Chryseolinea soli: one gene and its partner. The protein of the gene in region 2 interacts with the protein of the main gene of each other region in a pairwise test. Links are inferred from orthologs where the notes say so. Each region holds a gene or a part of one and is shown on either strand. Other genes may lie near its edges.

Region 1 (11,033 bases), 4.4 Mb from region 2 along the record:
GAGAAGAAAGTCGAAGAAACCCATCGCGACACCATCACGCGCAATTCGGCCCTCCGGGAGCAACTGGAAAATTTGCAAAGGCTGAACGTCCAAATGACACGCGAAGCCGAAAACCTGACCCGGGCCCTGCGTGGCGACACCAAAGCCCAAGGCGCCTGGGGTGAATTCATATTGGAAAGCATCCTCGAAAAGTCGGGCTTAGAAAGAGACCGCGAATATTTCGTACAGGAATCGTTCACCACGGCCGAAGGCCGGCTCCGCCCCGACGTAGTGATCCGGCTGCCCGAAGGAAAGCACGTCATCGTCGACTCGAAAGTGAGCCTTACCGCCTACAACAATTTTGTGAATGCCGAGGCAGACCAGGACAAAGTGGTGTATCTGAAAAGTCACCTCATCTCCATCCGCCAGCACATGAAATTGCTGGGCGACAAAAATTATCAACGCAACATCACCGACAACAGCCCCGACTTTGTGATCATGTTCATCCCGATTGAACCGGCCTATATCCTGGCCATCCAAAGCGAAAAGACGTTGTATGAGGAAGCATTAGAAAGGAGGATCGTTTTTGTGAGCCCGACGTTGCTCATCCCGTCGTTGCAATTGATCAAGAACACGTGGAAACAGGAGTATCAAAACCGGAACACCGCCGAGATCGTGCGGCAGGCTACCGGGCTTTATGAAAAGTTCAAGGGCTTCACCGAAGACCTGATCGAGATCGGCAGCTCCCTGCGAAAAACGCAGCTGAGTTATGAGAACGCCATGAGCAAGCTCACCTCCGGCACGGGCAACCTGGTGCGCCGCGTGGAAGAATTTAAAAAGCTCGGCATCTCGCCCACCAAAAATGTGGACCAGCGCCTCATCGACCGCGCCACCGACCAGGGTGATCTTTTTGACAAATAAGACGTCTGAAAAAGACATTCTTTTTCCCTTCAAAGCAAAAATTTTAAAAATTATTTTCTCATCGATACATAATTTTGGATTATGAAAATCACGGCTGACAATAAATTAAAAAAACTGATCGTCGTTGGCGACCGGGTGCTGATCAAGCCCGGTAAACAATCGGACAAGACGGCGAGTGGATTATACTTACCGCCCGGCGTACAGGAAAAAGAAAAAATTCAAAGCGGCTACGTCATCAAGGTTGGTCCAGGCTATCCGTTGCCTCTGCCGGCAGACGAAGACGACGTTTGGAAAGGAAAAGAAGATTCCGTAAAATATTTGCCGCTGCAAGCGCAGGAAGGCGACCTCGCCATCTTTTTGCAGAAGGGCGCCATCGAAGTGATCTATGAAGAAGAAAAATATTTCATTGTGCCTCAGGCCTCTATCTTAATGCTGGAGCGGGAAGAGGATTTGTAAGGGTGATTTCTTAATTTTAGCGATGAACTCATCTCAATTCAACCGGTTGTATCCCAATGGCGTTTCGGACAATGAATTATTTATCGTTTGCCAAACGTATCCGGAATTGACGATCGAGCGGGACGTTAGCGGGAAAATTGTTGTGATGTCACCCGTTGGAGATGATTTGAATCACAAGCATCTGATCCTTTCCGGATTATTTTACTACTGGACGTCAGCACATGAGCACTTGGGGCTCGGCTTCGATTCCACATCCGGCTTCATGTTACCCGACGGATCGATGCGCTCGCCCGATCTCGCATGGGTACGAAAAGAACGATGGGAAAAACTAACCGAACATGACCGGGCAAGATTTACGCACATCTGTCCAGATTTTGTAGTTGAGTTGCACTCCCCGACAGAGGCTTTGCGAACACTGCAAAGCAAAATGCAAGCATGGATGGATAACGGTTGCCAACTGGGCTGGCTCATCGATCCGAAAAGCGAAAAAGCATACGTGTACACCCCGGGCCACGCACCGGAAGAAATAACTGGTTTTCATCACAAGCTCTCCGGCGGCACCTTGCTCCCGGGATTTGAACTCGATCTTTTAAAATTGAAATAATGGCAGGGCTTTCTTTTGATGTATTGCGCGCAGGAAGGAAATATCGCCTCATCAACTTTGGCGAGAAGAGCGAATTCATCATCGAAAAGATCCTGGTAGACGGCGATTTTAAAGTGAAAGACCTCGTCACCCTGGAACGTTATCACCTCAAAGACCTTTTTGCCTACGGGCGGGGGAAAGATTTTTTATTGGAAGAGATCTAGAGGGGCGATAACCCCAGCCTACAAGGCCGGGGTTTGATACTTTACGCTAGATGATTTCAAAAAATTCCGGCTCAAATACGCGCCGCCGCTTCCTGCACACCGACCGGATCCTTTTGCTTCGTTTTTAGTTTCACGCCAAACAAAAGCCGCATCAAATTAAACGGCCGGATACACAACAGATAAAACGCCACACAACTCGTCAGCGTCAGCAAACTCACCGCCCAGAATTTTGCCGTGATGCTCCACGACAGTTGGTCGATATAATATCCCAGGAAAATAATAACCGTTTGGTGCAAAATGTAGAACGGGTAAAGCCCTTCATTGATCCGGCTCAGCCAGGGATGCTGACGATTCAGATAGTGTTGCCCAAAGGCAATAACGGTGATCACCCAAAACCAGCTTAAAAAGATGGCGCTCACATCAAAAGCCGTTTCCACGGTATCGCTACTCCACGGCAGCTGTATGATATCGTTCAGGTGAAAATAAAAACCATAGAACGGGATAAGAATAAAGAGCGACGCCACCAACAAATGTTTCCGGCTCTGGCCGATGGCCTCCCACAACAACGGGTTCGAATAACACAGCATCCCAAAAACAAAGAAGCAAAAGTAGAACGTGAAGAACGCCCAGTCGCCCGCGAGCGCGTGAGTTTCTTCGGGGAAAAAAGGCCGCAACACGATTTGCGTGATCAGAATAAACACTGCAGGCAGCAACAGCAATCCCGCGGGACTTCCCAGCCATCGCAGTGCGCCGGCTTTGAAGGCAGCCGATTTCGGCGAGCGGAGATAGATCAGGATGGGGATCGCGATGAGCGAGTACACCAGCAAGTAGGCCACAAACCACAGGTGGTGCCAGCTGAAGCTCCCTTTGGGATAGGGAACGAAATCGAAAACGGTTTTGTAAAATTCACCATAGCTGGCATAGTTCGCGATGCGTTCATAGTAGATCTGCGGCGGCACGATCGCGAACATGCCAAAGATGAGGGGGATCAAAAGTCGTTTCACGCGCTCGCCGGCAAACTGCGAAGGGGTGCGCTTGCCCAATGCCATGTAGGTGCCTGCGCCGGAAATAAAAAGCAGCAGGGGCATCCGCCAAAAATGCAAAATGACCATCCAATAGCGGAAGCTGTCGCTGGTCTCGGCATTTTTAATATGCCAACCCCACGTATTGAACAGCATGCCGGTGTGATAGAACAAAAGAATGATGATGGCGATGAGCCGGAGCCAGTCCAGGTCGTAGCGGCGCTCGGAAGTAATTTTGATTTCCATGGTTGATTTTTTTTTCTTCAAAAATGCAGCGAACAGACGCCGGGGCACGACCTATTCTATAACGTGGACGTTCGACTTTATAAAAAAGTATGCGAAATCTGCCCGCCAGGCCGGTTTCCGGGCCGGATATCAAGTCCTTTTCTGGCGCTGACGAAATTTCACGACTTTAGCAGCAAATTGTGATCGTATGAAATTGCTGCTGTTGACAGCCTGTTTGCTTTTCTGTATTGAAGGCTTTTCCCAGGATAAGAAAAATGTACCCACCGACTTTCTAACCCCTGACTTTCACAAAGGACGCCGGGAAAAATTACGCGAAACGCTGCCGCCCAACTCCGTGGCCGTCTTCTTTGCCAACCCCGTGCGCAACCGCTCAAACGATGTCGACTTTGTATACCATCAAGATCCCGATTTCTACTACCTCACGGGCTATAAGGAAACCGACGCTGTCTTGCTCATCTTCAAAGACAAACAAACCGCCGCCAACGGCACGGTCTATTCCGAGATCATTTTCGTGCGGCCCCGGAACGTAAATGAAGAACTGTGGAACGGCGGCCGCCTGGGCAAGGATGGTGTGCGAAGCGCCCTGGGGCTCAACCAGGCGTTTAACAACGCCGACTTCAAAAAATATAACGTCGACTTCTCGAAGTTTGCCAGCATTCTTTTCTACGATTTCACCAACGACGTGCGCGACGATCCCAGCGACTCGACCGACCTGTACAGCCTCATCGAACAATTCAAGGTGAAGGTGAACTATCCTTCAAAATCGGCGGGGCTGAATGTTAAACCCGAACAAAAGAAAAACAATCTGAACACCTCCGACCTCGACAACCTCATGTCGGGCTTGCGCGGCGTGAAAACGAAAGAGGAGTTGGAGTTGATCCGCAAGGCCGTCACCATTTCATGCACAGCGCAGCGCGAGGTGATGAAGGCGATCAAACCGGGCATGTCCGAACGCGAGATCCAGGGAATTCACGAATACGTTTTCAAAAAATATCAAGCCGAGGATGTAGGCTATCCTTCTATTGTGGGTGCGGGAAACAACGGGTGCATTTTGCATTACGAAGACAATTATAAACCCCTCATCACCAGTTCAGAAATGATCCTGATGGACCTCGGCGCCGAATACCGTGGCTACACCGCCGACATCACACGCACCATACCCGTGTCGGGAAAATTCTCGCCCGAGCAAAAGCTGATCTATGAACTGGTGTTGAAGGCACAGGAAGAAGCCATCAAAATATGCAAGCCCGGCATTGCCTTCCAGGACTTGACCTTGGTTACGCAAGCGGTGATCAACAAAGGCTTGAAAGACCTGGGCATCCTGAAAAGTGAAACCGAACGCCACACCTATTACCCTCACGGTTGCTGCCACCACATCGGCCTGGATGTTCACGACAAAGGGGCGCGGTTCAAGCTGTTGGAAAATATGGTGATCACCATCGAGCCGGGCATCTACATTCCCGAAAACTCACCCTGCGACAAACGCTGGTGGGGCATCGCCGTGCGCATTGAAGACGACTTCCTGATCACCCCCACCGGCGTGGACCAACTGTCGAAACTGGCGCCCCGCACGGTGGACGACATCGAAGGATTGATGAAAGAGCCCAGCGCTCTCGATGATTTTGTGCTGCCGGAACTGCATTGAGATTTTTGCTTAAAAAAGAAAAAAGTGTCCCCCGAAAGGCGGACACTTTTTTTATGCTCGGAATTTCTTGACCGCGGATCGCTTAGAAGCGCTCCAGGTTTGAAAAGAAGAAGCTGCTTTCGATAGCCGCGTTCTCGTCGCTGTCGGAACCGTGGATGGCGTTGGCTTCGATGGATTTGGCAAACAGGTTGCGGATGGTGCCCGGCTCGGCCTTCTTGGGGTCGGTGGCACCGATGAGCTTGCGGAAATCTTCCACGGCGTTGTCCTTCTCCAGGATCATCGGAATGATGGCGCCCGACGACATGTAGGTGCAAAGTTCTTTGAAAAAGGAGCGCTGGCTGTGCACGGCATAGAACTCGCCGGCGCGTTCTTCGCTCAGTTGGGTCTTTTTCACGGCCACAATGCGGAAGCCTGCTTCCTCAATCATCTTCATAATTGCTCCTGAGTTGGCTGCGCTAACGGCGTCAGGTTTGATCATCGTAAAAGTTCTGTTTCCTGCCATAATATGGTGTTTTATCTGATTTGGTTACGGATATCCGGGTTTTGGAGTATTTCCCCTAAACGGCCGCAAAAATAGTGGATTAGTTTATAGTGCAAATGGGGCCGGCCGTAGTTTTTATACTTTAACTGGTCGTATAGTCCTGAACTATTGATTCTTGCGCATTGACTATGCACTAAAATTCCCCATTTTTGCCACTTGCTTTCGAGAAGCCCATGCAAAATCTTAAGGCCTTTAAAGACCAATTGAGCCAACCCCGGAAGGTGGTCATTTTGACCCATTTCAAGCCCGATGCCGATGCGTTGGGTTCGTCGCTGGGATTGGCCCGATACCTGAAGAAAAAAGGCCACGCAGTGACCGTGATCACCCCCAGCGACTACCCCGATTTTATCGCCTGGATGCCTGGAAATGAAGAAGTGGTGATCTTCCAAAAAGACAAGCCGGAACGCTGCGCCAAACTGGTCGCGGAGGCCGAAGTGATCTTTTGCCTGGATTTTTCAAGCCTGAACCGTATCAACGAGCTGGGCGGCATGGTCCGGGAGGCCGGCGCCAAAAAAGTGCTGATCGACCACCACCTGGAACCAGAACATTTTGCCGATTTCGAGCAGTGGGACGGCACCGCCGCCTCTACCGCCGAACTGGTGTACCAACTGATCGTGGAACTGGACGACCAAGCCCTAGTGGACGGTCCCATGGCCGACTGCCTGTATGCCGGCATCATGACCGACACCGGTGGATTTCGACACTCCAACACCAACCACAAGGTGTTCCAGATCGCGTCGGACCTGGTGGCACGGGGTGCAAATCCCTACAAGGTGTCGAAGCTCATTTATGAAACCAACAGCCTGGAAAGGCTGCGACTGATGGGCTATGTGCTGTGGGAAAAACTACAGGTTTTACCCGAATACAAAACAGCCTACATCGCTTTGACAGCCGATGAACTGAAGCGCTTCGGTTCGCAGACCGGCGACACGGAGGGGCTGGTGAACTTTGGCCTTTCCATAAAGGGCATCAAGCTGTCGGTGATTATTTCCGATCGCAGGGAAAACATAAAACTCTCCTTGCGTTCGCTGGGGGATTTTTCGGTGAACGAAATGGCCCGCGCCCACTTTCAGGGCGGCGGCCACCGCAACGCTGCCGGGGGACAGACCAACCTGACCCTGGAACAAACCGTGAAGAAATTTCTCGACCTGCTGCCGCAATACAAAGACCAGCTTTTGGCCGATTAATTTATTTAAAACGATTACAACTTTTTAAAACCATAAACTGTCTAACCAAAATTAAATCATGAATAGAATTTCAATTGTGCTGCTCGGATTGACGTTGCTGTGCGTAGCGTGTAGTAAACAAACCGAAAAAGTAACGCCAAACGGCCTCAAATTCAGCGTCATCAAAGCCGGCACCGGCATCCTCCCCAAAAAGGAAGATATCCTGGTATTTGACTATGTGCTGAAAGACTCCAAGGACTCCACCTGGAACAGCACCCACGAAGACGGTATGCCTTCGGCAGTGATGATCGCCGACAGCACGGCGCTGGCTACTGAGAACGGCATGGTACAGATGTTCCGCATGCTTTCCAAAGGCGACAGCGTGGTCATGACCATGCCCGTTGCCAAATTCTTCAAAGACGTGATCGGCCAGCCCATCCCGCCGAAAATCGATACCACCGTCAGCATCTCGTACTTCATCCAGGTGAAAGACATCATGCGCATGGAGGCATTCCGTGAGTATCAAGCCAAGCTCATGGAAGAGAAAAAGAAAACACAACCCGCCAAAGACGCCGCCCTCATCGCCAAATATTTGGAAAAGAACAACATCAAAGCCGAACAAGACAGCAGCGGTCTGCGCTATGTGTTGCACTCGAACGGCGGCGGTGCCAAGCCTTCGGTTGAAAATTGCGTGGAAGTGAAATACAAAGGCAAGCTTTTAAAAGACGGCCGTGTGTTTGACCAGGCCGAGAAGATCGCTTTCCCCCTCGGTGGTGTGATCGAAGGCTGGAAGCTGGGGATCCCCAAGCTGGGCATCGGCGACTCAGCTACCTTCTACATTCCTTCGGGATTGGCGTATGGTCCTCAGGGTTATCCGGGCGCCATTCCTCCCGATGCTATCCTGATCTTTGACGTACAACTTCTCCAGGTGGCTGCACAATTCGATCAGGCCACGAGAAGCTGTAAATAGTAACAGTAACTAAATGAATAAAACCATATGAAGAAGAACATGAAACGTGTCGGATGGGTGGCGTTAGTTTTGGCTGGTATATCCCTTGGGCTATACTCCTGTATTGGTTCAGGCGACAATTATGACTCCGGTCAGCAATTGGCTACTGACGTTGCTGCGATCGACAATTTCCTGGATGGCAACGGCCTGAGCGCTATAAAGGACGCGACAGGAATTCGTATGGTCATCACTAAACTCGGTAACGGCCTGCCAGCCTTAGGATCGGATTCGGTTGACGTGGACTATGTGGGAACGCTTTTCTCCACCGGCGCACAATTCGATGCCGGCAATACGAAAGGTATTGTTTCTAATTATATCGATGGCTGGAAGGTAGCGCTCACTACGCTTCCCTCCGGATCGGAAGCAACGATCTATATACCGTCAATCTATGGCTACGGTAACGTTGATAAGGCGTCGATCCCCGCGAATTCCATCCTGGTGTTCAACATCAAATTCAATCGGGTGTTGATCACCCAAAGCCAGATCGCCCAATTCAAAAAAGATACCACGGCCATCACTACGTATCTGCAGGGTAAAAACATAACACCCGTTATTGACGCCACCGGCTTGCGCTATGTGGTCACAGAACAGGGTGCCGGCCAGATCCCCGGTTGGTACGATCGCGTAAAGATCAAATACGACGTCAAGGTGCTCACGGACGATACCCGCGCCGTTGCCAGCGTAGACCAAACTACAGATGATGCGGCTGTTCGGGTGATCGATAACATTCACGCCCTTCGCATCGGTCTGCAGCGCATACACGTGGGCAGCAAAATCACGATCTACGCTCCCTCGGGTTATGCGTATGGACCGGCTGGAGCTTCCGCAGGCGGAGGCATCGCGGTGCCGGCCAACACTCCGGTAATTCTTGAGGTAGAGCTACAGGGTATTGTATCGCAATGAAACTTTGCTTCGCCACAAACAACGCCCACAAACTAAGTGAGGTACGTCATGTGGCCGGCCCACACATCGAGATCTTAAGTTTACAGGAGATCAATTGTTTTGAAGAGTTGCCCGAGACGCGTAATACGCTCGAGGGCAACTCCCTTCAAAAAGCAGAATACGTTCACACCCACTACAACATCCCCTGCTTCGCCGACGACACCGGTCTGGAAGTGGCGGCCCTTCAGGGCAGGCCTGGCGTGGACTCGGCGCATTACGCCGGCCCCCAACGCAGCAGCGACGACAACATCGCCCTTTTGCTAAAGAATCTGCAAGGCCAGTCAAACCGCTCGGCACAATTCCGCACCATCATCACCCTGATCGGCCTGACACCGGAACCCATTTTTTTTGAAGGCATCGTGAAAGGCACCATCACCGCCACACCACGAGGCACTGCCGGCTTTGGCTACGACCCGGTCTTTGTTCCCGAAGGATACACCGCCACGTTTGCCGAGATGACCATGGACGCCAAGAACCAGCTGAGCCATCGCGCCCGGGCGTTGAAAAAACTGGAAGACTACCTGAAAAATCATTTCCCCTCCCGGTGAAGTTCTTCGTAGATTTGCCGCATCTGAACCTATATGCGTCAACCCTACACCATTGGCATCACCGGCGGAAGCGGCTCGGGCAAGACCTACTTCATCGAACAGCTCGCTTCGCATTTTCAGCCCCATGAGATCTGCCTCATCTCCCAGGATCATTACTACAAACCGATAGAGACCCAGGTCATCGACGAGAAGGGCATCCAGAACTTCGATCTTCCCGAAGCCATCGAGCGCGAGCAACTGCACGCCGACATCCTGAAGCTGAAGCGCGGTGAACCGCTGTTGAAAAAAGAATACATGTTCAACAAAATAGACAGCCAGCCCAAAATGCTGGAGTTCAAACCGGCGCCCATCCTCATCATCGAGGGACTCTTTGTGCAATATTATCCCGAGATCGAAAAAGAGCTGGACCTGAAGATTTTTATCGAAGCCAAAGACTACCTCAAGCTAAGCCGCCGCATTCGCCGCGACAACGAAGAACGCGGCTACGATCTCGACGATGTGTTGTACCGCTATCAGCATCATGTGATGCCGGTATACGAATCGTTGATCAAGCCACTAAAACACCACGCCGATTTTATCATTCCCAACAACCGGCACTTCGAACGCGCCCTGCATGTGATGGTGGCTGCGCTGAAGGCTCACTTATAAGACGACTGTCAACAAAAAAAGAAGGGTCCCGGACGATTTTTCCGGGACCCTTCTTCTATATGTTCTATTTATAGCTTAAGCTGTAACAGGCTTGCTTTGTGCAGGCTTGGGTTCCTGCAGCTTGGTGTCGTCTTTCGAGAAGTCAACCAGTACAGGTGTACCGATACACAACGATGCATAGGTACCGATCAATACACCGATGAGCATAGCGAACGTGAATCCTTTGATGGTCTCACCACCGAAGAAGAAGAGGATCACGATCACGAAGATTGTCGACATACCGGTGATCAACGTCCGGCTCAATGTATCGTTCAAGGCTTCGTTCACCACAGAAGCGATCGTTTGCCCGCTTTTCTTTGCGTTAAGGAACTCGCGCACGCGGTCGAATACCACCACGCTGTCGTTGATGGAATACCCGATTACCGTAAGGATAGCGGCCACAAACGACTGGTCGATCTCGAGCGAGAAAGGCATCACATCCTCCAGGATCACGAACAGCGAGAGTACCATCAACACGGTGTGGAACAGACTCACTACGGTTCCCAAGGCAAACTGCCATTTCCGGAAACGGATCAGGATATACAAGAACATCAGCGCTACGGCCACAACCAGCGACCAGATGGCCGATATTTTGATGTCGTTCGCAATGGTAGGACCGACTTTATAGGAGCTGAGAACGCTCGATGTGTTGCCCTGGAATTTGCTGAGACCTTCGTTGAGTTTGTGCTCGGCTTGTGCGGTAGCTTCATCCGAATCGTCGTCGATGAGATAGCTGGTGGTGATCTTAAATTTCGTGGTACCGCCAAACGTCTTCACTTCGGGCGCGCTTTCAAAAGGAGTCGCGAGGCTTTCACGGATGGACTGCGCGGTGAGCGGCTTCTGGAATTCCACAACATAGGTGCGACCACCTTTGAAGTCAACGCCATAGTTGAATCCTTTGTAGGCCAACATCGCCATACCAATCACGATAATCGAGCCCGACACCGTATAGTAGATTCTCCGGTTGCCTACGAAATTGATATTGATGGAACGGAATAAGTTTTTGGACCAGCCTTGCGAGAAGCTGATCTTCTTTCCTTTGCGCAGGTAGAATTCAAAAATCA
Region 2 (10,939 bases):
ATAGCATCCCCGTGAACCTGGAAGCGCCCGAAACAGCGCGCGCCACCCAGGCAGCACCGGCCATCCCCACCAGCGGCATGACGGAAATACCCGTGGCGGAGATTGAAGTGAACCCCTTCCAACCCCGCACGCACTTCGACCAGGAAGCCTTGTTGGAACTGGCCGAATCCATCACGGTCCACGGCATCATCCAACCCATCACGGTACGACGCCTGTCCGACCACCAATACCAGTTGATTTCGGGTGAGCGTCGCTTTCAGGCCTCCAAACTGGCAGGCCTCGAATCCATCCCGGCCTATATCCGCTCGGCCAACGACCAGCAAATGCTGGAGATGGCCCTCATCGAAAACATCCAGCGCGAAAACCTCAACGCCATAGAAATCGCCCTCAGCTATCAGCGGCTGATGACAGAGTGTAGCCTGAAACAGGAAGAGCTCGGCGAGCGCGTTGGCAAGAACCGCACCACCGTCACCAACTACCTGCGCCTGCTCAAACTTCCCCCCGACATCCAGATCGCCGTGCGCGACAACAAGCTGTCGATGGGTCATGCGCGCGCCATCATCAATGTGGAGAATGCCGACCAGCAACTCTACATCTTCAAGCAGGCCGTCAACGAAGACCTGTCGGTGCGCAAGGTGGAAGAGCTCGTCCGCGACCTCTCGCAGAAGACCTCCACCAAATCCGCTCCGTCCGAATCCGCGGCGTCTGCCCCGGCTTCACGCGAAATAGCGCAGCTCCAGACCCGCCTGTCGTCACACTTTGGCACTCGAGTTGTTGTGAAGAGCGATGGCAAGAAAGGCGATATCCGCATTCCCTTCCTCTCCGTGGAGGATCTGAACCGGATATTGGACATCCTCAAGATGTATTCCTAACTTGCGCATCCAAAGCGTGAAATGAAGAAATACCTCGTCCTCCTAGTCCTGGCATGCCTGGCCCTCACCAAAACTATGGCCCAAGATTCCTTGGCAGTCGACCACGAGAGCGATAGCCTTATTGTCGAAAGCCAGGACACCGTGATGCTCAAGACCTACGCCGCCCGCTACAACCCACGCAAGGCTTTGCTCTATGCCGCGGTTGTCCCGGGCCTTGGACAGATCTACAACAAGAAATACTGGAAACTTCCGCTGGTCTATGGGGGCTTCATTGCCCTCGGTTACGCCATCAACTTCTATCAGGAAGGCTATATCAAGTATAAGAACAAACTCTTCTTTAACCTCGACCATGGCTACGATGGCGACAGCGAAATCTACCCCGGCGACGTCTACACCACCTCCACCTATCGCAACGTGGTAGACCAATACCGCCGCCAACGCGACTTCATGATCGTCATCGCCGGAGGGGTCTATATTCTTCAAATGGTCGACGCGCTCGTCGATGCCCATCTCAAGGAATTTGATCTCAATCCCTCTTTGAAAGTCACTTGGCACCCGTCGGTGGAGCAAAATGCCCTGATTGGGCGAACGTCAGGGGTTACGTTACTGGTTAAATTCTAGTGTAAGGAGCGGCCAGGAGCCGGAATCTTTTTCTCGGCATTCAGTAGCCAGTAGCCAGTAGTCAGTAGCCAGCCGAAATTGCCTTTTTCTTGAAAGTATTCTTCTCCGTAGCAAGATGTCAGCTTTTGTAGCTCCGTATTACTTTGCCATAGTATTCCCACCTCGCCTATTCTTTGTCTTATCTGAACCCCAACGACTACCCAATTCTCACTTCTAGGTCGCAGACCTACCGATTAACTGATTCCTGGCTACTGACTACTGGCTACTGAATACCGATTGCCCAATTCTGGCTCCTGGCTCCTGATTTCGATTGCCCAATCCAATAAAAAATGCATTTTTGCCTGAATCTATTTTTTAACGTATGAAAATCATCCTGCTGGGCTATGGGAAAATGGGTAAGATCATCGAGCGCATTGCCCTGGAACGTGGCCACGAGATCGCGGCCAAGATCGATGTAGACAACCGCCACGAATTCGACACCACTAAAGCCGACGTCGCCATCGAATTCTCGCATCCCGATGCGGCGTTCGACAATATTCGCAAATGTCTGTCACGGCAGCTTCCGGTTGTTTGTGGCACCACCGGGTGGCTTGAGCGCCGGGCTGAAGTGGAGAGCCTTTGCAAACAGCAGGATGGCACCTTCTTTTATGCCTCCAACTACAGCCTGGGGGTGAACATCTTCTTTAAGGTAAACGAATTCCTGGCCCGCATCATGAACGGCTTTCCGCAGTATGACGTCCGCATGGACGAAGTGCACCACACCGAAAAGCGAGACGCCCCGAGTGGCACGGCTATTACCCTGGCCGAGGGTGTGCTGAAGAACGTTGAGCGCAAGCGAAAATGGGTGAACAAGGAAAGCACCAACAGAGGTGACCTCTTCATCGAATCGTTCCGCATCGACCAGGTGCCGGGAACGCACGTGGTGAAGTACGAATCTGCCATCGACGATATCGAGATCAAGCATATCGCACACTCCCGCGAGGGTTTTGCCCTGGGCGCCGTGATGGTGGCCGAGTGGGCAAAAGACAAAAAAGGAGTGCTGGGCATGGACGATTTCCTTAAATTCTGATTTTTCAAAATAAGCCCGTCCGTCGCCTGAAATTATGGCGCCGTCCTGGCGACCTATTCATAGGTCAATTATTTTCATTTTATTTGCAGGCTTTAAATTCAAACTGATGGAAGATTCTCGAGGTTTAGCACTACTCATTGGCACCCTCTTCTTTTTAATTCCCACTTTTATTGGCCTTTACAAGATGTTCGAAAAGGCAGGCGAGGCCGGCTGGAAGGGGCTTGTTCCCGTCTATAACCTGGTGGTCATCCTGAGACTCGCCGGCCGTCCCTGGTCATGGATCTTCTATCTTTTCATCCCCGTCATTGGTCAGGTCATTATGATCGGTCTCGTCATCGATTTTGTAAAGTGCTATGGCAAGAATACCCTTCCGGAATACATCGCGGCGGCCATCTTCCCCTTCCTCTACTTCCCCTACCTGGGCTTCAAGAAAGAGGTCGTTTATACACCTCCGAAGATAGAAGAAGGCAAAAAATCGGTTCGTCAGGAATGGACCGAAGCCATCGGCTTTGCCGTGATCGCCGCCACGCTCATCCGCTGGCTCATCATGGAGGCCTACACCATTCCAACGCCTTCGATGGAGAACTCCCTGCTGGTAGGCGACTTTCTCTTCGTGAGCAAATTCCATTACGGCACGCGGACCACCACCACACCCCTGCAGGTTCCGCTGACCCACCAGAAGATCTGGTTCACCAACATTCCTTCATATGTGGAATGGATCAAGCTGCCGCAATACAGATTGCCCGGCCTCACACACGTGAAGCGTGGCGACGTGGTGGTCTTCAACATCCCTCCGCGCGAGCTTAACGAGAACGTTGACTACCCGGTCGATCTCAAAACGAACTACATCAAACGCTGCGTGGCCGTGCCCGGCGATACGTTGTTCATCCAGGACAAGCAAGTGTACACCAATGGCGAACCCTTGCCGAATCCCCCCGAAATGCAGTATAGCTATGTGGTGATGTCCGACAACCGCATCAACGATCGCAACCTGCGCGCGCTCGACCTCGGCACCGAAGATGTCCAGGGGCCCAGCCAGCAGAATGGCAAGTTCTATTACCTCATGTTCCTCACCAAGGAAAGGGCTGACGCACTCCGGAAGTTGTCCTACATCAAATCGGTGGTGATCGAAAACAGAAATGAAGTAGACGGACAGATCCCCTACTCCCGCTATTACGACGGCGCGGCCGGCACGTCTGAAAAGAAATATTCACATTGGGTGACCGACAACTTCGGCCCGGTATGGGTTCCCAAGAAAGGCGGTACCATTTCCATCAACGATTCGACCCTCGCCTTCTACGGCCCCACCATCAAAATGTATGACCACAACAAGGACGTCAAGATCGAAAACGGCCGCCTCTACATCGACGGCAAGGAAGTGACCGAATACACTTTCAAACAAGACTATTACTTCATGATGGGCGACAACCGCCACAACTCCCTCGACTCCCGCTTCTGGGGCTTTGTACCCGAAGACCACATCGTCGGAAAAGCATTTTTCATCTGGCTCTCGATCGATCGAAATGCAGACTTCCTGCACAAGATCCGGTGGAGCAGGTTCTTTAATCTGATACGGTAAGTATTCAGGAGCGAGAATCAGAAGCCAGGAGCCGGGAGAAATTCAAAATTCTCGCGGCTCCTGGCTTTTTTGCTAAGCGACAATCTAACAGAACAAGGGACAGGAAGTTTGTAGAGCCAAGAGTTCGCGATGTTCATTCCTTTTTCACCCACAAGTTTGGGCCATCCGCCCTTATTGATGCTTTGCCCAATACGTTTCCGGCCATAGCCCCTTTGTTGGTGTCCCCACCAACAAAGTTTTTTGCCTCAGCACACAAACAAAACCAGCTACCATACGCGCCACAACTATTACTCGTAAACCTACCACTCAATCTCCTTTATCCCCTTCCGCTTTAAATACTCATTTGCCTTACTAAAATGCTTATTCCCAAAGAACCCCCGGTCAGCCGAGAAGGGCGACGGATGGGCCGACATCAAAACAAGGTGTTTGTTCCGATCGATGATCTCGCCTTTCTTTTGGGCATAGGCACCCCAGAGGAGGAACACGACGTTTTCTTTTTCGTCGGATATCTTTTTGATGACCGCGTCGGTAAAGATCTCCCATCCTTTGTTTTGATGTGAGCCCGGTGAAGCGGCGCGCACGGTCAGGGTGGCATTGAGAAGCAGCACGCCCTGAACGGCCCAACGCTCCAGGTCGCCCGAAGCAGGAATGGGTTTGCCCAGATCTTGTTTTATCTCTTTGAAGATGTTGACCAACGAGGGGGGCATACGCACGCCGTCGCGGACAGAGAAGCAGAGACCGTTAGCCTGGCCGGGACCGTGATAAGGATCTTGCCCGATGATGACCACGCGGACATTGTCGAAGTCGCTGCAGTCGAACGAGCGGAATATTTCTTTGCCCGGCGGATAGACGGTCTGTGTTTTGTATTCCTGTTTTACAAATTCAATGAGTTGCTGGAAATACGGTTTCTCAAATTCGGGAACGAGCTTGCTTTTCCAGCTTGGTGCAATTTTGACATCCATAGATTCAAAACTAATGGCATTCGCCAAAAGCGCAAAAAGCGGTGCGGGGAAGGAAAATTAATCGTGAAAAATTGATATTTAATCGGCTGATTTCCAGTATTTTGATAGGAAATAAAAACCTTCGTGACGGGAATTGTAAAAAATTAATATTTTTGAACCGTATGGTAACGGAAATCACCCAAGGTATCAAGGTAAGTGTCGAGACGGAATACCAGCCGGCGTATTCCAGCCCGAGCCAATACCACTATGTGTTTACCTACCGCATTACCATCGAAAACCACAGCGAATACACCATCCAACTCCTCCGCAGACACTGGCATATTTTTGATGCCGGGTTCACCCAACGCGAAGTGGAAGGTGAAGGTGTGGTAGGCCAGCAACCCGTGCTCGAACCCGGCCAGGCACACCAATATGTTTCCGGCTGCAACCTCAAATCGGGCATTGGCAAAATGGTAGGCACCTACCTGATGGAGCGCGTCGTGGATGGTACCACCATGCAGGTGAATATTCCCGAGTTCACCATGGTTGCCCCTCTCCGACTCAACTGAGTGACAAACGCTTTCTTCCAACTTCAATCGTATTTCACCTATTGGCTGGATGCCGTTGGCGAGCACTCGCTGCACTCCCCCTTTTTTTACGACTTCTATACACAAGTTGTCCGTCCCAAAAAAGTGGATGCCGATTTTCAGACGGCTGAGAAGATCCGGCAAACCCTCCTGGCCGACCGTCGCGCTATCGCCGCGGCAGATCTGGGCGCCGCCTCTTCGGTGCTCTCCGGTCATCAAAGATCGATTCGCGACATTGCCCGCACCAGCACCAGTCCGGTCAAATATTCGAAGTTGTATGCGCGCATCATCAAAGCTTTCCACTGCCATGAGGTGGTCGAACTGGGCACCTCCTTTGGGATCAACACGCTATACCTGGCCCGGTTCAATGAAGGAACCGTCCACACGTTCGAGGGCGTGAGCGCCATTGCCGACATTGCTCAAGCCAACTTCGACGCTGCCGGTACCCGGGACATCCAACTCGTGCGCGGCAATATCGATCACACCCTGCCGCGCTTCCTGGAGGACGTGAAATCGATCGACTTCGCCCTCCTGGATGCCAACCACCGCCTCATCCCAACCCAGCAATACTTCGAAGCATTGGCCATGAAAATGCATCCCCGCAGCGTCATGGTCATCGACGACATCCACCACTCGGCCGACATGGCCGCCGCCTGGAAAGCCATCCAGCGACACCCCCTGGTCTATGCCACCGCCGACCTGTTCCGGTGTGGACTGGTGTTCTTCGACCCATCGCTGAACAAACAACACGTTGTTTTACAGTATTAGCCATTGAATTGCATGGGGAGAAGTCCTATTTTTGCCATCATTCATATTATCCACAGCCATGAGCGAATTCAATCCAGAGCCTGTTGAGGCTCCGAAGAAAAGTAATAAGAACGCCATCATCATCGCCCTCCTTTCCCTGGTGATCGTCGTGCAAGGCATAAAGATCTACCTCGACTCGCAAGAAAGGCAAGAGATCAAAACCGACCTCACTTCTACCGAACAAGAGCTCGCCACTACCATGCAACGCATGAGCGAGATCAAAGCCGAGTTGGACACCAAGATCGCCGAGGTGCAAAAGCTGGGCGGCGACGTGTCTGATTTGTTAAAAGCCAAAGGCGAAGTGGAAGCCGAACTGAAACGCTCCAAGCGTGCCACCGGCAAAGAGATCAAGGCCCTCAAAGACAAAGTGGAAGGATATGAAACGCTGTTGAAGATCAAGGACGAGGAGATCACCAAGCTGAAGTCTGTCAACAAAGAATTGCTCACCGAAAACACATCGCTCAAAACCGAAAAGAACCAATTGGGCGATTCGATAAACCGCCTCAGCCAAACCAAAGATGAACTGGCCGATAAAGTCGCGATAGCGTCGCAGTTGAAAGTTGAAAATGTGCGCATCGTCGCCTTGTCCGATCGCGGCAAAGAGCGCGAGTCACCTTTCAAAAGCCGCCAGGTTGGGAAGCTGAAAGTCGAGTTCAACATCGCCGAAAACAAAGTAGCTCCCATCGAAGGCAAGAAGATCATGATCCGCATCGTGGACGAGAACGGCCAGGTGCTTTTTGACGTGGCCCGCGGCTCCGGAACTTTCCTGTTCAACGGCAAGGAAGAGTTCTACACCGAGTCACAGGACGTGCTCTTCGACAACACCAAACAAAAGCTTTCCTTCCTCTATGACAAAGGATCGGAATATGCCTCCGGCACCTACAAGCTCGAAGTATACACCGACGACTACCTGATGGGCAGCGGACAATTCACCGTAAAATAGAGAGAAACGATTTCTGATTTTGCCTGACCGGGTGTTAATCCTTCACCCGGTTCAGCGCCAGCATGCCCAGCATCCAGTCCGGCAAAGGCTTGCCCGGATCGCGATGACGGATGTTGAGATACCATCCTATTTTTTCGACGATGGGTATTTTGTGCGTCTCGACAAATTCGATGAGTGTGCCGTCGGGATCTTCACAGTAAGAGAAATGGCCGGCCGCTTTGCCCATGTCGAACGAGTCGCGACTGTCGACCGTGAAGCTGAAATTGGCTTGCTGACAGCGGTCGGCAAGTTGTTCCATGCCATTGATGTCAAAGCAGATGTGGATGTAGCCCAGGTCACCCCAATAACGATCGTGAAATATCTTTTGGGGCGCGCGGTTCTTGACTTCCACCAATTCCAATTCGGTCTCCCCCAAAAGCCTGCAAAAAGCGCCCATCCGGTTTTTATTCGAGCGAAGGATCACCCTCCTGAATTCATTCTCACCCCCGGGCACGCCTTCAAAATCTTCGAATTTCTTTTGCCCGTCATAAAGCACCTCGGTGTAGCCAAGAACATCGCGATAAAGCTTCAATGCCTTGTCGATATCCGTCACCCCGATCACACAGCCGGCCACGCCGCCGGTGATCGCTTTGGCCTTCTTGAACCAGCTTTTGCTTTCCGTGATCTCGAACAGATTGTTGAAAGGATCCTTCACATAGAAGTGCATCCGACCGTCGGGTGACTGTTGCACGCTGTTGAGGATGTGCACACCACTGGCTTTCAACGTGCGATAGGCCGTAGCGATATCCTGGGTCTTCAGTTTCACGGCAAAGACGCCCGTGTCGCCGAGAAAATGCTCCACTTCAGGTTCGCGGGGAGTGCGGCTGGTAAATTGCCAGATCTCGAAACCGCCGCCACCTTGCATGTTCATGGCCAGAATGGCATAGCGGTCCTCGGCCCGGTCACCTGTGTAACGCGTCATCAACGACGCCGTGGCACTGTCTTTAAAAACCGGGACATCCATCCCAAAATGTTTCCTGTACCATGCCCAGGCCGCATCGGCGTCCTGAACACCGATCCCAACCTGCTGAATTCCACTAATAATATAGCCCATAATAAACGGTAATTAAACTAAAATTTATAAATCTATCCCTATCGGTGTAAGCTAAATTGTCTTTGTGTAAAGATGGATTTTGGGAGCGATAAGTTGCATGGCTGTACAGGAGCCAGGAGCCAGAATCCAGGAGCCTGTAGGGCTTGGCCTTCGGTAGACAGGAGTCAGAGACTGCTACTTAAGATTTTTAACAAGAACGGCTAATTTGTTACTGAATGCTGGGTGCTAAACTCCCGGTTCCTGGATTCTGACTTTTGAAAATTTTCTCTAACTCTTGCGCTTATAAACAACCGAATCCGAAGACAACACCGGCAATTGATAGCTTCCCGTATCCACCGTAACGCTTTTTGCTTTTTGAGAATACTGTTCGATGGCCGCTGACGTGACGGCGGTTTTGTAAATAAAAAGCTTCTTCAGATTTTTTAGGGACGCGATGTGAGTCAGTCCCTCGTCGTGGAGGTTTGTGCCGACGAGATTGAGCAGTCGCAGTTGTTCGAGTGACGCCAGCGCTTTCACTCCGGCATCGTCGATCGCTGTGTATTCCAGGTGAAGTTGGCGGAGGCTTGTGAGTTGGGCGATCGTTTTCAATCCTTCGTTTGTAATTTTTGTCCGGCCGAGGTTCAGCCAGACGATCTGCTTTGTCAGGGGAAGTAGATCCCGGAGGTCGGCGTCACTGACTTTGCGGTCATTGACGTAGCTCACCGAAAGATAATGGTTTCCTTCGCTTACGGGCACCACCAGGATGCCCTTCGCGGTCAACGCGCTCACGGCTTTTTCGTCGGGAGGCGAAACCTCTTCTGTGGGGATGTCGTCGTTGCTGTGCGACGGTGCTATGAGTGACGAAATAAATCCTTTGATCCGCGCCACTTGACGGAAGGCTTGGATGCGTTTGTCAAAACTGGCGCCCTCCTCGATCCAGGCTTGCACCAGCGCGATCTCGGACGAAGTGAGTTGTGATTTCTCATTGGGGGGCATGTGCTTTTCATCCTCCAGCGGAAGCATGAGCCGGCGATACAGCAGACTGGAGTCGGCTACTCCGGTCTTCACCACCACGCCGTGTTTGCCTCCCTTGCGGATAAACTCTTCCGAATCCAGACGCAATTGTCCCTTCTGTTTGGCAGCGCTGTGACAACTGTAGCACTTCGCTTCGAGGATGGGCTCTATCACATCGCCGTAGAGCACAGCACTGTCGGCGGCTTCGATGGATTTGATCTTTACCGCGGGCGTGGCATCGTCGCCATTCGCTGCGGGTGGCGGCAAGAGGAAGTCCTCACCGTGCGTGAGCGAGCCTCCCAAATGTCCCGTGACGGTGACCAGCATGATCAGGGGCAGGAACAGCAGGATGCGGATGCGTTTTCGCTTTTTCTTTTCGGGGAAACGGGTGATGATGCTCTGCCGTGCAAAACAAAGCACCGTGGCAAACACCGCCGTAGCAATGCCAAAGTTTTGATGCAACACGATCAGCCGGTCGTCGTAGCCGCCTTCGCGGGAAAGAAAATAGCCGCTCAGCGCCGAAAAAATGGCCGACACCGTACCCAACACGATCGTGGGCTGCACCGCCCTTCGCAGACCTTTATAGCCCGGGTAAAACCCCAGGCACTCGAACAGAAAACCCAGAAACAAAATGCCGATGGGCAGGTGGACAAGGATGGGGTGAAGCCTTCCAAAAATTTGAGTCAACCAAAGCATCAGGCGTAGCGGGCGCGAAGTGTTTTCAACATGTGGACATTGATCTCCCATTGATTGGCCAGGGCCTGGCGCGTATAAGGCACGGCCGGCATATAGTCGATGGGACCGAATTCCGTGAGCATCGTGAGGCGTTTGCCCTCCTTGCGCTTCGCCTCCACGACCTTATCCCACCACGCAAAGTGCGCGTCCACGGCGTCCTTCCACTCCGGCGCACGCGGGTCGTTCACCTGCGGCCCTTCGGCATGCCCAATGCGCGCATGGATGTGACCCGTGCGACTCAACGCCAGGGCTACAGTCTCCGTCTGGTCCACGAGAAACGATTCGTGCACATTGCACCAATGCGAAATGTCGAGCGTGATGCGCAGTGGCGCGATCTTCTCCATGTACTGCCGGGCCACCGGTGCAGCATATAAAATGCGCGAGCGGTGCGTCTCGTGATAAATGGGCACCTTCGTGCGCTCGCTCACCTCGGTGGTGAGGTCGATGAAGGTCTTGTTTTGTTCGAACGAAAAGTGATCGCGTCCTGAATGGCAATTGATGTAGACGGGATTGGCCAGCGCGGCGGGCTCCAGGGACGTTTTGAATTGCTGGAAATGTTTCTGGTAGTCAGCCTCCGATCCGCCCACGAGAAAGCCATATTTCAGGTTGTGTTTGTGAAACGCATCGAGAAAGCTTTTGCGCTCCGTAGCATCCAGCGGATACCAGGCTTCGGCACCGTCGTAGCCTTCCTTTTTTATG

What was found.
Region 1: the proteins of ung (region 2) and D4L85_RS06925 interact in binary tests that used the Escherichia coli proteins (3 or more experiments, as listed by UniProt). The link is inferred for Chryseolinea soli from one-to-one orthologs.

What each region holds. Positions count from the first base shown.
Region 1 is NZ_CP032382.1:1,618,570-1,629,602, forward strand. The notes cover bases 3,869-6,840. They hold D4L85_RS06925 (nucleoside-diphosphate kinase), read right to left. Parts: upstream 5,579-6,840; coding sequence 5,159-5,578; downstream 3,869-5,158. Other genes in these bases: D4L85_RS06920 (aminopeptidase P family protein), read left to right, coding at 3,869-5,076; D4L85_RS06930 (DHH family phosphoesterase), read left to right, coding at 5,767-6,804. Outside these bases: D4L85_RS06895 (DNA recombination protein RmuC), read left to right, coding at 1-900; D4L85_RS06900 (co-chaperone GroES), read left to right, coding at 982-1,356; D4L85_RS06905 (Uma2 family endonuclease), read left to right, coding at 1,379-1,960; D4L85_RS06910 (hypothetical protein), read left to right, coding at 1,960-2,163; D4L85_RS06915 (acyltransferase family protein), read right to left, coding at 2,235-3,431; more of D4L85_RS06920, read left to right, coding at 3,619-3,868; D4L85_RS06935 (FKBP-type peptidyl-prolyl cis-trans isomerase), read left to right, coding at 6,863-7,753; D4L85_RS06940 (FKBP-type peptidyl-prolyl cis-trans isomerase), read left to right, coding at 7,781-8,695; rdgB (RdgB/HAM1 family non-canonical purine NTP pyrophosphatase), read left to right, coding at 8,692-9,282; D4L85_RS06950 (uridine kinase family protein), read left to right, coding at 9,316-9,930; protein translocase subunit SecDF, read right to left, coding at 10,006-11,033. UniProt on the Escherichia coli protein: Major role in the synthesis of nucleoside triphosphates other than ATP. The ATP gamma phosphate is transferred to the NDP beta phosphate via a ping-pong mechanism, using a phosphorylated active-site intermediate.
Region 2 is NZ_CP032382.1:6,032,922-6,043,860, reverse strand. What follows is about bases 3,273-6,150. They hold ung (uracil-DNA glycosylase), read right to left. Parts: upstream 5,104-6,150; coding sequence 4,441-5,103; downstream 3,273-4,440. Other genes in these bases: D4L85_RS25305 (O-methyltransferase), read left to right, coding at 5,652-6,150; apaG (Co2+/Mg2+ efflux protein ApaG), read left to right, coding at 5,265-5,651; lepB (signal peptidase I), read left to right, coding at 3,273-4,141. Outside these bases: D4L85_RS25335 (ParB/RepB/Spo0J family partition protein), read left to right, coding at 1-872; D4L85_RS25330 (DUF5683 domain-containing protein), read left to right, coding at 894-1,493; dapB (4-hydroxy-tetrahydrodipicolinate reductase), read left to right, coding at 1,855-2,562; more of lepB, read left to right, coding at 2,669-3,272; more of D4L85_RS25305, read left to right, coding at 6,151-6,437; D4L85_RS25300 (chromosome segregation protein SMC), read left to right, coding at 6,496-7,419; D4L85_RS25295 (VOC family protein), read right to left, coding at 7,454-8,512; D4L85_RS25290 (c-type cytochrome domain-containing protein), read right to left, coding at 8,780-10,201; D4L85_RS25285 (sugar phosphate isomerase/epimerase family protein), read right to left, coding at 10,201-10,939. UniProt on the Escherichia coli protein: Excises uracil residues from the DNA which can arise as a result of misincorporation of dUMP residues by DNA polymerase or due to deamination of cytosine.